2 regions of the Kribbella sp. NPDC048837 genome follow, and region 2 is predicted to be linked to the other one. Evidence: riboswitches for the same ligand, from Rfam matches in the RefSeq annotation. Region 2 holds a riboswitch; the other holds the start of a gene.
The links. A riboswitch is a leader RNA that binds a small molecule or an ion and turns the genes downstream of it on or off. The one in region 2 is predicted to bind thiamine pyrophosphate.
Positions count from the first base shown of each region.

Region 1 (6,556 bases), 640 kb from region 2:
TCGGCGATTTCGAGAGCACCGCCGAAGGCTGGACCTTCTACCCAGGCAGCGAATTCCCCGGCGCGACCGGCAGTTTCGCGCTCGACACCACCGACAACCACAGCGGCACCGGCTCGGGGAGGTTGTCCGGCAACTTCAGCGCCGGCGGCGCCTACGTCAGCGTCAACCGGCCGCTGCCGTCCGTCAACGCGACCAGCGTGAGCTTCTGGGCCAAGTCGCCGAACCTGTCGTTTCTCACGTTCCGCCTGACCGACTCCACCGGCCAGGTCCACCAGCAGCGCCTGACGTTGTCGGGGGCAACTGATTGGCAGCCGTTGACAGTGACCCGCTTCGACGGCGGCAAGCAATACACGCACTTCGGAGGAGCCAACGACGGCGTCTGGCAGGGCCCGGCGAAGGCGGTCGAGGTCATCCTCGACAAGGGAGCCATACCGGGCGCGACCAGCGGCAGCGTCAACCTCGACGACCTCACCGTCAACGCCCCTGCGACGAAGCCGACCACTCCGCTCGGCGACTACGAGAGCGGGGCGGAGGGCTGGACCTTCTACCCGGGCAGCGAATTCCCCGGCGCCACCGGAAGTCTCACGCTCGACACCGTCAGCCCGCAGTCGGGCGCCCAATCGGCCAAGGTGGCCGCGAACTTCGCCGGCGGCGGCAACTATGTCGCGATCCAGCGAACCTTCACCCCCGTCAACCTCAACGCGCTGAGCCTGTGGGTGAAGACCAGTGGATTGTCGGCAATCGGACTACGCCTGACCGACTCGACCGGCCAGGTCCACCAGCAACGACTGACGCTGTCCGGATCGACCGCCTGGCAGCAGCTCACCGTCACCCGCTTCGACGGCGGCACCGGCTACCTGCACTTCGGCGGCGCCGACGACGGCATCTGGCACGGCCCCGCCAAAGCCATCATGCTGACGCTGGATCACAGCCTGATCATCGGCGGCGGTACGACGGCCACCGTCAACATCGACGCGGTCACCGCGACCACATCCGCGTCACTGATCGGCGCAGGCACACACTTCGGCGGATCGTGGAGCACGGACCTGGTGCCCGTACTCGCGCAGTCCGGAGCACGCGGTGGTCGCGACGAGGCGTACTGGTCGAGCGCCGAGACGACCGCTGGTACGTACGCCTTCCCCGCGAAGGTCACCAACTACCTGCAGGCCTACCAGTCCAACGGCTTCGACCCATTGCTCGTGGCCGACTACGGCAACTGTCTCTACGACTGCCCCGATCAGCTCTTCAACGCGCCGTACACCGATGCCGGCCGGACGGCGTTCGCCAACTACGCCGACGCGGTCGTCAACCAATACCCGCAGATCCACAACCTGGCGGTGTGGAACGAGTGGGACGTCAACGCCGCCGGCCCGGCGAACAAGACCCCGGACAGCTACCTGGCGTTGCTCAAGGCAACTTATACGAAACTGAAAGCCGCCCACCCGGATCTCACCATCGTCGGCGGCGGTGACATCGATGTGACCCAGCAGGCCTGGTTCCAGACGTTCTGCCAGCTGGGCGGACTGAAGTACCTCGACGTGGTCTCGATCCACCCGTACAACTTCCTGCACGCACCCGAGGGCCTCGGTGCCGCGATCGATCAGGTCCGAGCGACGATCCGGCAGTACAACGGCGGCGTGGACAAACCGATTTGGATCACCGAGAGCGGCTGGTTCACCGGTACGGCCACGGCCTCCGTCGACGAGCCGACCCAGGCGATGTACCTGGCCCGCGCCCAGCTCGGCGTCCAAGGCCACGGCGTCGACCGCTACTACGTCTACGACTTCATGAACGACGGCATCGACCCGGCCGCCCAGGAGAACAACTTCGGCCTCGTGCACAACCCGGCCGACGCCCTCGGTGCCTACACGCCCAAGCCGTCGTACGTCGCCTACGCCACAGCGGCCCGGCAACTCCGGGGCGCGACCTTCCTGGGCAAGGAGTTCCCGGGCAACGGCCTGATCGACCAGGTGTTCGCGGGCAACGACGGGACGCCGTTCCGGGCGATCTGGGCGGCGAGCGGTGCCAACACGACGGTCACGGTGAACGCGACCGGACCGATCCAGGTCACGAGTCAGTACGGGTTGTCCACCACGCTCACCCCGAACGCGAGCGGCCAAGTCACGGTGACGGTCGGCGTCTGGCCGACGTACATCTCCGGCTCGACGGTCACGTCGGTGACCGCGCCCTAGGCGGACTCCCGCGGTACGACGGAAGGCGAGAACAGAATGTGTTGCGGCCGGCTGGGGGAACCGTCCTCCAGCCGGTCGAGCAACACCTGCCCGACCGCGCGGCCCTGTTCCCGGGGATCGCCGGAGACCGTCGTCAGCGCCGGCGAGATCATCGCCGCCGCCTCGATGTCGTCGAAGCCCATCACCGCGATGTCGTCCGGAACCCGCAGACCGCGCTCCCGGGCAGCATCCAGCGCGCCGATCGCAACCACGTCGTTCGTGCACAACACGGCCCGCGGCGGCTTCGCGAGCTGCAGGAGGGCGTGCAGACCCTGCAGCCCGCCGGCCCGGGAGAACTCCCCACGCACGACCAGCTCGCGGCTGAACCGGATGCCGGCTTCCGACAACGCGTGCCGGTACCCCTTGACCCGATCAGCCGGCGGGCCTTCACCGGACGGCCCGGTGATGAACCCGATCCGGCGATAGCCGCGACCGATCAGGTAGCGCGTCGCGAGCTCCCCCGCGGCCAGGTCGTCCGACGACAGGACGTCGATCCCGGGCTCGGCCTTCCGGCCGCCCATCAGCGCGACCGGGATGCCCGCCTCGACGGCGGCCTCGACGTCGCTCGCCTTGGTGTAGTAGCCCGCGAAAACGATCGCGTCGACGCTCCGGGTCACCATCTGCGTCACCACGGCGCGCTCGGCCGCGGCCTCCCCCTCGGTGTTGCCGATCAGCACCTGGTACCCGGGCTCGCTGACCACGTCGAGCAGACCGCGCGCGACCGCGGGATAGAACGGGTTGGTGATGTCCGGGACGATCAGCGCGATCGTGTGGGTACGGCGCATCCGCAGACTCCGGGCCACCTGGTTCGGCTCCCAGCCGAGCTCGTCCATCACGGCCCGCACCCGCGCCTGGGTGGCCTCCGACACCGGCCGCCGGCCGGAGATCACGTGCGAGACGGTCGTCGGGCTGACCCCGGCCCGGGCGGCGACATCCGAGATGTCGACCCGCTTCCCAGTCCCCACCCCGTCACGATAGCGGCTGGTACTCACGGATTCGGCGCGTTCCCGTTGGCGGCGGCCGTCGGCTTCTCGTTGGCGGGGACCGTCGGGGAGGCAGTGTCCGGAGCCTCGGCCGACGTCTCACTCTCCTCGGCCGGCTCTTCCTCCGCTTCACGGCGTACCCACCACATGCGCGCCAGCTTGGCGGACCCCAGGATCGCGGCGATCACGAGCGCGGTCACCACGCCGGCGACGTCGAGCAACCCCCACGCCCGCTCGTACCACGGCGGCTGCTTCTCGACGTCGACCGCGATCGCCCGCTCGAAGGTACGGCTGCTGAGCGGCAGGTCGTTCAGCTCCACGACCAGCGTCAGCCGGAGCGTCCGCACCCCATCGTCCTGCGGGGTCACCCGCCAGGCCCACTCGGTCACCCCGTCGATGAGCTGGAGCCTGTCGCTGAGCGGCTGGACGTCGAGCCCTGAACCCCTGAGCTCCGCGCGCATGTAGGTGCCGACCGGAAGGGGCTCGATGGTGACCGGCGCCGTGCCGGGCAGCGTTCGCAACGACGGCGACACCGTGACGGTGCCGCGCTGCACCCGCACCGTGACCTCGAAGTCCTCATGCACCCGGGCCTGGGCCGGCGGGTTGTAGGCGACCAGACCTTGTTCGAGCTCTCGCCGCGCGGCCTGCTCGTACCGCTCCCGTGACGTCGGCTCCCGACTCGTCGGCGGACCGGTAGGCGTCGCACTCCTGGACGTCACCGTCGCACTCGGCTGGGACGTCGTCTCACTCGGCTGGGACGTCGTCGCGGTCGGCTGGGACGTCGTCGCGGTCGGCCGCGAGGTCGGGATCCCCGTGGGCGGACTGGTAGCCGGCGGATCGGCGTCGTACAGCCCGAACGTCAGGGCCACAACAGCCAGGGTCAGCACCACACCCGCGGCGATCAGCAGGCCCAGTCTCGTTCCCCCGTGAGCTTGATCGATCGTCCCCATCTCCGCTCACCTTCCCCCAATACACACGGTAGCTGTTCCGAGCGCGTTCGCATCACCGGAAGACGTGAGCTAAAGTCGAAACCGCCGCGGGAGCTCGCAGGAGCGGGCTGAGAGGGCGACCGGATCCGTCGCCGACCGCTGAACCTGAATCGGGTAATTCCGGCGTAGGGAGGAAGCGATGCAGGAGCCTGTGTGGGTCAACGGTTCGCCGACCGACGTCGCACCGGGGAAGTCCGTCGCCGAGCTGGTCGACGAGTACTCCGACCGCACGACCGGGATCGCGGTCGCGCTCAATCAGAACGTGCTGACGAAGGCCGAGTGGGCGGACACCGTCCTGAAGCCGGGCGATCGGGTCGAGATCGTCAGCGCGGTGCAGGGAGGCTGACATGGATGATCCACTGGAGCTCGGCGGGCGTACGTACAGCTCGCGTCTCATCATGGGGACCGGCGGTTCGGCCAACCTGGAAGTGATGGAGGAGGCGTTGGTTGCCTCTGGCACCCAATTGACCACGGTCGCGATGCGCCGGCTCGGCACCGGCCACGAGGGCTCGGTGCTCGACGTGCTGAAGAAGCACGGCATCGACGTGCTGCCGAACACGGCCGGCTGTCACACCGCCGCCGAGGCCGTGCTGACCGCGAAGCTCGCCCGCGAGGCGCTGGAGACCGACCTGATCAAGGTCGAGGTCGTCGCCGACGACCACCTGCTGCTGCCCGATCCGGTCGAGCTGCTCGACGCCGTGGACGCCCTGGTGGCCGACGGCTTCACCGTGCTGCCCTACACCAACGACGACCCGATCCTCGCCCGCCGGCTGGAGCAGGCGGGCTGCGCGGCGGTGATGCCGTTGGCGGCACCGATCGGTTCCGCGCTCGGCATCCGCAATCCGCACAACATCGCCCTGATCGCCGAGGCCGCGAACGTGCCGGTGATCGTCGACGCGGGCATCGGTACGGCGAGCGACGCGGCCCTGGCGATGGAGCTCGGTTGTGCCGCCGTCATGCTCGCCACCCCGGTCACGCGCGCCGAGAAGCCGGCCCTGATGGCCGCCGCGATGCGCGACGCGGTCTCCGCCGGTCGAGCCGCGCGCCTGGCCGGTCGCGTCCCCCGCCGCTGGCAATCGGCCCACGCGTCCTCACCTACGACGGGTCTACCAACGTTCTAGCCAAGGCAGCGGCCTCGTCGAGGTCCAGCGGGCGATCGAGCAGCAGGGCCGAGAGGGACAGAGTCAGGTCCTGGTTCGGCTGAAGGTCCAGCGGGCTGCCCCACGCCAGCGCCGGCCCGGCGCCGACGTACCTGGTGGACCGGACGAACCACGGCCGGACGTCGTCAGGCTGGACCAGGAGCAGGGTCGTGACCGCGTCACCGCGACGCTGGACGAAGGCGAGCCACGGGCTCAGCGACCCATACGCGGTGTCCTCGCCCTCGCCGGCTGAGGTGAGCACGGTCGTGGTTTCGGCGGACGGCAGTCGCCAGAAGATCCCGCCGTACCCGGCGTTCGGACGGCCGGTGGTGGCGGGGCTGTCGATGCGGATCGAGCCGTAGCGCGCGGTGAGAACGCTGCGCCAGTCGAGGCGCCAGCCATCGTCGGCGGGCGCGCCCCGGAGCTGCCGGCGTTCGACCAGTTGCGGCCGGCCCTGTTCGTCGTACCAGGTGATGTCGTCGGTCAGACCGTCGTCGACGGTGACGCCGCGGCTGCGTTGCTGGCCGTGGTTCCGGAGCAGGGTCGGACCCTGGCCGTGAACGAAGGTCCGGCCACCCCAGTGCGATGTGTCGTTGACCGCGGCCACGGCGAGCGAGACGCCGTAGTGATGCCGATGGTCGACCGGGCTGACCTCCGTGAGCGGCTGCCCGGCCAGCGTCCGTACGGGATGCAGGTAAGGGCGCGGCGAGTGCACACTCGGCATCCGCCGGCCGAACTCGTACCGCGCAAGCATCCCCGCATCGCTGCCGAGCTCGAACGTGTCCCCCAAGCGCTGCCACCCCACCCGGCCGGAGGACGGCTCCCCCAGCAACTGGGGCACCGGCCCGGTGCTCGCACGCACCGCCAGCCGCACCTCGGGTACGTCGTCCGCCGCGACCTCCGTCCCCGCGATCGCAGCGTGCAGCCGTTGCCACGCCAGCTCTCCCAGCCCCTTCTGCGGCACGCGCACTGTCGTCAGCGACGGTACGGCGAACCGTGACAGCCCGATGTCGTCCATCCCGGTCACCGACAGGTCAGCCGGTACGGCGACGCCGACCTCGTTGAGCCTTGCCAGCAAGCCGAAGGCGACCAGATCGTTGAACGCGACCACGGCCGTCACCTGGGATTCCAGCACTCGCTCGACGGCGGCGTACCCGTCCTCGATCGACCAGCCGCACTCGAGCCGGACGAGCTCCAGGCCCGGGATCTCCCGC
Region 1 covers NZ_JBVJHF010000002.1:646,088-652,643, reverse strand. The annotation lists gene ACZ6O0_RS11010 (glycosyl hydrolase) at 1-2,192, shown strand, start outside; gene ACZ6O0_RS11005 (LacI family DNA-binding transcriptional regulator) at 2,189-3,196, opposite strand; gene ACZ6O0_RS11000 (hypothetical protein) at 3,220-4,164, opposite strand; TPP riboswitch at 4,241-4,352, shown strand; gene thiS (sulfur carrier protein ThiS) at 4,343-4,549, shown strand; gene ACZ6O0_RS10990 (thiazole synthase) at 4,551-5,324, shown strand; gene ACZ6O0_RS10985 (DUF6807 family protein) at 5,299-6,556, opposite strand, start outside.
Region 1: another riboswitch for thiamine pyrophosphate. It lies ahead of thiS (sulfur carrier protein ThiS); the one in region 2 lies ahead of ACZ6O0_RS07910 (purine-cytosine permease family protein).

Region 2 (6,556 bases):
GGAGAAGGCCCGCCGGGTCCAGGACGATCGCGGCCGCGGGGTCTCGGCGGCCGCGGTGTTCGACGCGCTCGGCAGGCACCTGCCCGCCGACGCGGTCGTGACCGTTGACGTCGGCAACCATGCGTACTCGCTCGGCCGGTACCTGGAGTCGAAGGGCCAGCCGGTGCTGATGTCCGGCTACCTCGGCTCGATCGGCTTCGGCTACCCGGCCGCCCTCGGCGCCTGGGCCGCCGCTCCGGAAAGACCGATCGTCGCGGTCACCGGCGACGGCGGGTTCGGCCAGTACGCCACCGAGCTGACCACCGCGGTGAAGTACGGCATCCCGATCAAGCACGTCCTGCTGGACAACCACTCGCTCGGCAAGATCAGCAAGGAACAACTCGCCGCCGACTACCCGGTCTGGCACACCTCGCTGCGGAACCCCGACTGGGCGGCGTACGCCGAACTCTGCGGCGCGACCGGGTTGCGCGTCACCCGCCGCGACGACCTCGACGACGCGATGACCGAGCTCTTCACCACCACCGGACCGGCCCTGCTCTGCATCGAGCAGGACGCCGAACTGCTCTAGGAGAAACCATGCCCGAGTACGACGACCTCCGCGCGCTGTACCTGAACTGCACCCTGAAACGGTCGCCCGCGGTCAGCCACACCGAGGGACTGATCGACGTGAGCCGGAAGATCCTGGAGAAACAAGGCGTCCAGGTCGACGTGGTGCGCGCGATCGACCACGACATCGCCACCGGCGTCTGGCCGGACATGACCGAGCACGGCTGGGCCACGGACGCGTGGCCGGCGATCCAGGAGCAGGTGATGGCGGCCGACATCCTGGTCATCGCCGGGCCGATCTGGCTGGGCGACAACAGCTCGGTCACCAAGCGGGTGATCGAACGCTTGTACGGCAACTCGTCGATCCTCAACGATCACGGGCAGTACGCGTACTACGGCCGCGTCGGGGGCTGCCTGATCACCGGCAACGAGGACGGGGTGAAGCACTGCGCGATGAACATCCTGTACTCGCTGCAGCACCTCGGCTACACGATCCCGCCGCAGGCCGACGCCGGCTGGATCGGCGAGGCCGGCCCGGGTCCGTCGTACCTGGACATGGACTCCGGCGGCCCGGAGAACGACTTCACCAACCGGAACACGACGTTCATGACCTGGAACCTGTTGCACCTGGCAAGGATGCTGAAGGATCTGGGCGGCGTTCCGGCCTACGGCAACCAGCGCTCCGAGTGGGACGCCGGCTGCCGCTTCGACTTCGAGAACCCGGAGTACCGCTGATCGGCGCGCTGCTGCTGTACCGTCGGCGTGTGGGGGCGGTACTGCCGACGGACGACGTCCTCGTCGCCGGGCTGCGGGCCGGGGACGAGGAGACGTTCGCGTGCCTGCTGAACGGCTGGTCGGGCTCGATGCTGCGGCTGGCCCGGTCGTTCGTGTCGACCGCGGCCAGCGCCGAGGAGGTCGTCCAGGACACCTGGCTGGCCGTGTTCCAGGGCATCGAGCGGTTCGAGGGCCGGTCCTCGCTGCAGACCTGGGTCTACCGGATCCTGGTCAACATCGCGCGCAAGTGCGGTGCCCGCGAGCAACGGACGGTGCCGTGGGCCAGCCTGGTCGAGGACGGCGAGCCGACCGTGGACCCGAGCCGGTTCCGCGGCGCCCACGACCAGCACCCGGGCGGCTGGCTGGCCTTTCCGGAGCGCTGGCCGACCACCGAGAGCGAGGTACTCGCGCACGAGGTGCGGGCCGGCGTCGCCGCGGCGATCGAGCGCCTGCCGGTCCGGCAGCAGGTGGTGCTGACGTTGCGGGACATCGACGGACAAACGGCGGAGGATGTCTGCGCACTACTGGACATCTCGATGGCCAACCAGCGGGTCCTGCTGCATCGTGCGCGCGCAGCGGTCCGCGGCCACCTCGAGCACTACTTCACCACCACCGGAGCTGAGTCATGACGTGCGCCGAACTGGTCGAGCTCGTCACCGCCTTCCTCGACGGTGCACTGGACCCCGAGACGGAGCAGCGCTTCGTCGAGCATCTCGCGCTCTGCGACGGCTGCGAGATCTACGTCGACCAGATGCGCCGTACGATCGCCGAAGTCGGCCGGGTGGAGCCCGAGACACTGTCTGACGAGACGCGCGACGGCCTTCTGCAGGCCTTCCGCTCGTTCCCCCGCGACTGACCTGTAACGCCCGGGTGCTCCGGCGGCACTGATCCGATATGCCGGATGTGGAGTTCACCAATCTGTTCGTCGTCGTAGTGATCGCGCTGCTCGCGCCACTGCTCCTCGGCCTGGCCCCGCGTCTTCGCGTTCCGGCCGTCGTACTGGAGATCGTGGCCGGCGTCGTCGTCGGTCCGCACGGTCTCGGCCTGGTGGACGTCGACCTGCCGCTGCAGATCATTGCCCTGCTGGGACTGGCGTTCCTGCTCTTCCTGGCCGGGCTGGAGATCGACATCCACCAACTGCGCGGACAGATCCTGCGGCTCGCCGTCCTCGGCTACCTGGTGACCCTTGCGCTGGGAGGTGTCGCGGGGGCCGCGTTCTCAGCAGCCGGCTGGGTGCACAGCGCGCTCCTGCTCGCCGTGACGCTCTCGGCGACCTCGTTGGGTCTGGTGGTGCCGGTGCTCAAGGACGCGGGCCGCGCCGACGGCGCGGTCGGTCGGTTCACCATCGCGGCGGCCTCGGTGGCCGATTTCGCCGCGGTTCTCGTGCTGTCGTTGGTGTTCTCGACCGAAGGCGGGAGCCCCGGCGAGCGGTTGATCATGGTCGGACTGTTCGCGCTGCTCGTCGTCGTGACCGGCTTCGTCGTCGCGACGGCCGGGCGGTCGCAGCGGATCGGCGGCGTACTGCTGCGGCTCCAGGACACCACGGCGGAGATCCGGGTCCGGGCGGCCGTCGTACTGCTGGTCGCCTTCGTCGCCTTGGCCGAACAGTTCGGGCTGGAGACGATCCTCGGCGCGTTCCTGGCCGGGGCGGTCGTCGGGCTGGTCGATCGCGATGCGAGCTCGCATCCACGCTTCCGGATCAAGCTGGAGGCGCTCGGGTACGGCTTCCTCATCCCGGTGTTCTTCGTGACCAGCGGGCTGCGGCTCGACCTGCGGGGGCTGCTCGACGACCCGGGCGCACTCGTCCGCGTCCCGCTGTTCCTGATCGCGTTGCTCGTCGTGCGCGGCGTACCGGCGTACCTGGCGGTGCGCACCCTCGGTCCCCGGCAGACCGCGGCCGCGGGGTTGCTGCAGGCGACGTCGCTGCCGTTCATCGTCACCGCGACGCAGATCGGCGTGGCGACCGGGCTGATGGCTCCGGTCACCGCCGCCGCTCTGGTCTGCGCCGGACTGCTGTCCGTGCTGGTGTTCCCGGCGGTCGCGCTCGTACTGCTCAGGCAGCCTGCCGACGTCCGATCCGGCCGAGGAGCACCGCGGCCAGCATCGAGATGATGATCGAGGTGTACGTCGCGCCGAGCCAGCCGGGGACCGGTTGGTTGTTGAAGAGTTTCTGCTGGAGGTCGAGCCAGAACGGGGACCAGCCGGAGACAGTTCCGGGGTTCACGAGCTGGTAGGTGACGAAGCCGATCAGCCACGCGACCGTGGGCTGCCAGCGGAAGCGCGCCGTATCGGAGACGTCCCAGTTCATCTTGCTGACCACGAAGAAGTCGGCGATCGCGACCGCGAACAGCGGGACGAAGACCGAGCCGATCAGGTAGAGGAACTGCGTGTAGTTGCCCAGGTCAACCATCAGCGCCAGACCGGTGGCGAGCACGCCGATCGCGACCGAGATCCACCGGCGGTCGATGTGGCCGACCAGGTTGTGCGCGGCCATCGTGGTCGAGTAGACGTTCGCGTACGCCTCGTCGACCTCGTCCACCAGCAGGACGAACAGCGCGATCGCGCCGGCCGGCAGCGTGACGAGCGCGGTGATCACGTCCTCGCTGTTGGTCTGCAGCGTCGCGACCGCGAACACACCGAGCGCGTAGTACAGGATCGCGGCGATCCCGTAGCCGAGTGACGAGCCGGCGAAGGCGGCCTTGTTGGTGCGCGAGTGCCGGGTGTAGTCGGCGGCCAGCGGCGCGAACGACACCACGCCCGCTGTAGCCAGGTCGACAGCCGGCCAGAAGCCGAACACGCTGTCCTGCGGCAGAGCGTGCACCGGCTTGCTGAGCACCTGCACGAACAGGTACACCGACGCGATCAGCACCAGCCAGACCATGAACTTTCGCAGCAGCTTCACACTGCCGAGCGGCCGGACCGCCATCGCCGTCGCGATCACCCCGGCCAGTAGGACGAACAGCCAGCGCCACCGCTCACTGGTCACCGCAACCGCGGCCTGCGAGATGACGATGATCTCCATGGTCGCCCAGCCGACGTTCTGGGCGATGTTCAGTACGGTCGGCGCCACCGAGCCCCGCCGGCCGAACAGTCCGCGCAGACACGCCATCGCCGGAGCACCGGTCTGCGAACCGAACACCGCGGCGCCGCCGAGCACGAGCGCACCGATTCCGCAGCCGACGACCACCGCGAGCAGCCCTTGCCACAGTGAGCCCGTGTACGCCGCCACGAGTGCACCGGTCACCGGGCCGAACAGCGAGATGCCGAAGTTCCCCCAGAGGGTGAACTGGTCCAGGAACCCGAGGGTCCGCGGGGCATCCGTGGTCAGGACCAGCGGCGCCTCGGTCTGGCTTTCAGGACGAACAGCAGTACTGGTCATGATGACCCGCTCCCTACGCCGGCATTACCCGGTCAGGTTCAGGCGGTCGGCGACCCAGCTGTCGCCCTCTCAGCCCGCGCGATCGGTGCGAGCTCCCGCAGAGGTTGTTAGCGCGTCAACGATACCGCTTCAGTCGCTGTCCGGTGCCACGGCGGCTCGCTCTATGAGAGCGGCCACCTCCGGACCGTTGGTCAGCACCGGCATGTGCGAGCCGGTCTCCAGGGTCCGGGCCTCGCCGTGACTCAGCTCGGCCAGCCGCTCGACCCAGTCGGCCGGCGAGATCAGATCGTGTCTGCCACGCACGATGACCACCGGCACCCGCACCTGGGCGATGACCGCGGCCAGGTCGTGGTGCCGGGCCGCTTCCGCGGCGCGCGCGATCGTGGAGAGCGTCGTACGCGCGTACTGCGGAGTGACGACCCGGATCAGCCGGGGTGACTCCGGCACGGCCGAACCCAGCCAGCGGACCGTCCGGTCCACCCAGCTCGACATCCGGACATCTCCGGTCGGAGCCGCGAGTACCAGCGCGTGGACCACCTCGGGGTGGGTCACCGCGGTCTCGACCACGATCTGACAGCTGGCCGAGTGGCCGACGAGGACGGATGGCTCGCGGATCTTCTCGGCGAGGGCCACTCCGAGGGCGCGTGGGTGCAGATCCTCCCTGGCGCCGGCCGGTTCGCCGTACCCGGGCAGGGTGACCACGTGGTACGGCGTGGTCAGATACTCGATCGTCTTGGCATACGACTCCGGCCCGAGGCCGAGGCCGGGGACCAGGACGATGGGTACGTTCACTCCCAGGGCGCTTTGGTGGGCGGACCCTGGACCACCGGGTTGCGCACCTCGGGCTTCAGCTCGCGGTACCCGAGGGTCAGGCCGGCGGCGAGGATCAGCAGCCCGACACCGCCCCAGCCGTACGCCGTGGGCAGCCGGTCGACCGAGTCGTCGATGGCGCCCAGTCCGGTGGACAGGACCATGATCAGCCAGACCAGGATCGGGATCACGGACACCACGACCAGCAGCAGACCACCGAGCTCGATCGGGTCCGGTTGGCGTCCGGCCTTGCGGCGGGCGAGCACATCCCGGATCCACATCACCAGCGCGGCCGCGCCGACCACGATCAGCAGCAACTGCCCGATCGTGTCGATCACGTCGGTCCGGAGCGGGTGGTTGAGCGGTGAACCGGGGGCCTGGGAGATCTCGCGGAGGGAGACCCGCTGGACGGAGAGGACGAGCAGGCCGTAGATCGCTGCGATGAGTGCCGCGAGTCCGACCACACGGGCAGCGCGCGGGTCACGGGGTGCGACGGCCTGGTCCCGGCCGTACGTCGGGAGCTCGTGCTGCTGTGGATGCGCCGGCGTGCCGTACGGGCTGCCGGGGCGGTAGGTCGGTGGCTGGGTGTACATCGGGCCTTGGGGCTGGCCGGCGTACTGCTGTTGGGGCGGCGTGCCGTTGTCCGGGTGGGCGCCGTACGGCTGAGGCTGGGCGTAGGGGCCCGGCTGCGGGTCGGTGTGCGGGCCGGCGCCGTACGTGCCGCCGCCGTACGGCATCGGCGGGGCGTAGTGGTGCTCCTCGCCGGACCGCTCGGGCTCATCACCCCGGCCGTACGTCGGAAAATCCTGTGACGACATCGCTTCCTCCCCTCGCACTCAGCTTCTCACGAACGGGGGTTTGGGCTCAGGTCGCTTTGATGGTTGGCCAGGCATTCGGGAGGCAGCCGGCCAGGCCCTTGGTCTGCTGCATCATCACCGGCGCGGGGGTCTTCGCCTTGGTGCAGGTCGAGTGCCCGTGGCCCAGCGCGTGCCCGACCTCGTGGTTGACCAGGTAGCTCCGGTAGAGCGCGACATCACCGTTGTACGC
Region 2 covers NZ_JBVJHF010000002.1:2,061-8,616, reverse strand. The annotation lists gene ACZ6O0_RS07935 (thiamine pyrophosphate-binding protein) at 1-568, shown strand, start outside; gene ACZ6O0_RS07930 (flavodoxin family protein) at 577-1,281, shown strand; gene ACZ6O0_RS07925 (RNA polymerase sigma factor) at 1,311-1,949, shown strand; gene ACZ6O0_RS07920 (anti-sigma factor family protein) at 1,946-2,176, shown strand; gene ACZ6O0_RS07915 (cation:proton antiporter) at 2,215-3,432, shown strand; gene ACZ6O0_RS07910 (purine-cytosine permease family protein) at 3,374-4,699, opposite strand; TPP riboswitch at 4,693-4,808, opposite strand; gene ACZ6O0_RS07905 (alpha/beta fold hydrolase) at 4,829-5,491, opposite strand; gene ACZ6O0_RS07900 (hypothetical protein) at 5,488-6,327, opposite strand; gene ACZ6O0_RS07895 (DUF3152 domain-containing protein) at 6,374-6,556, opposite strand, start outside.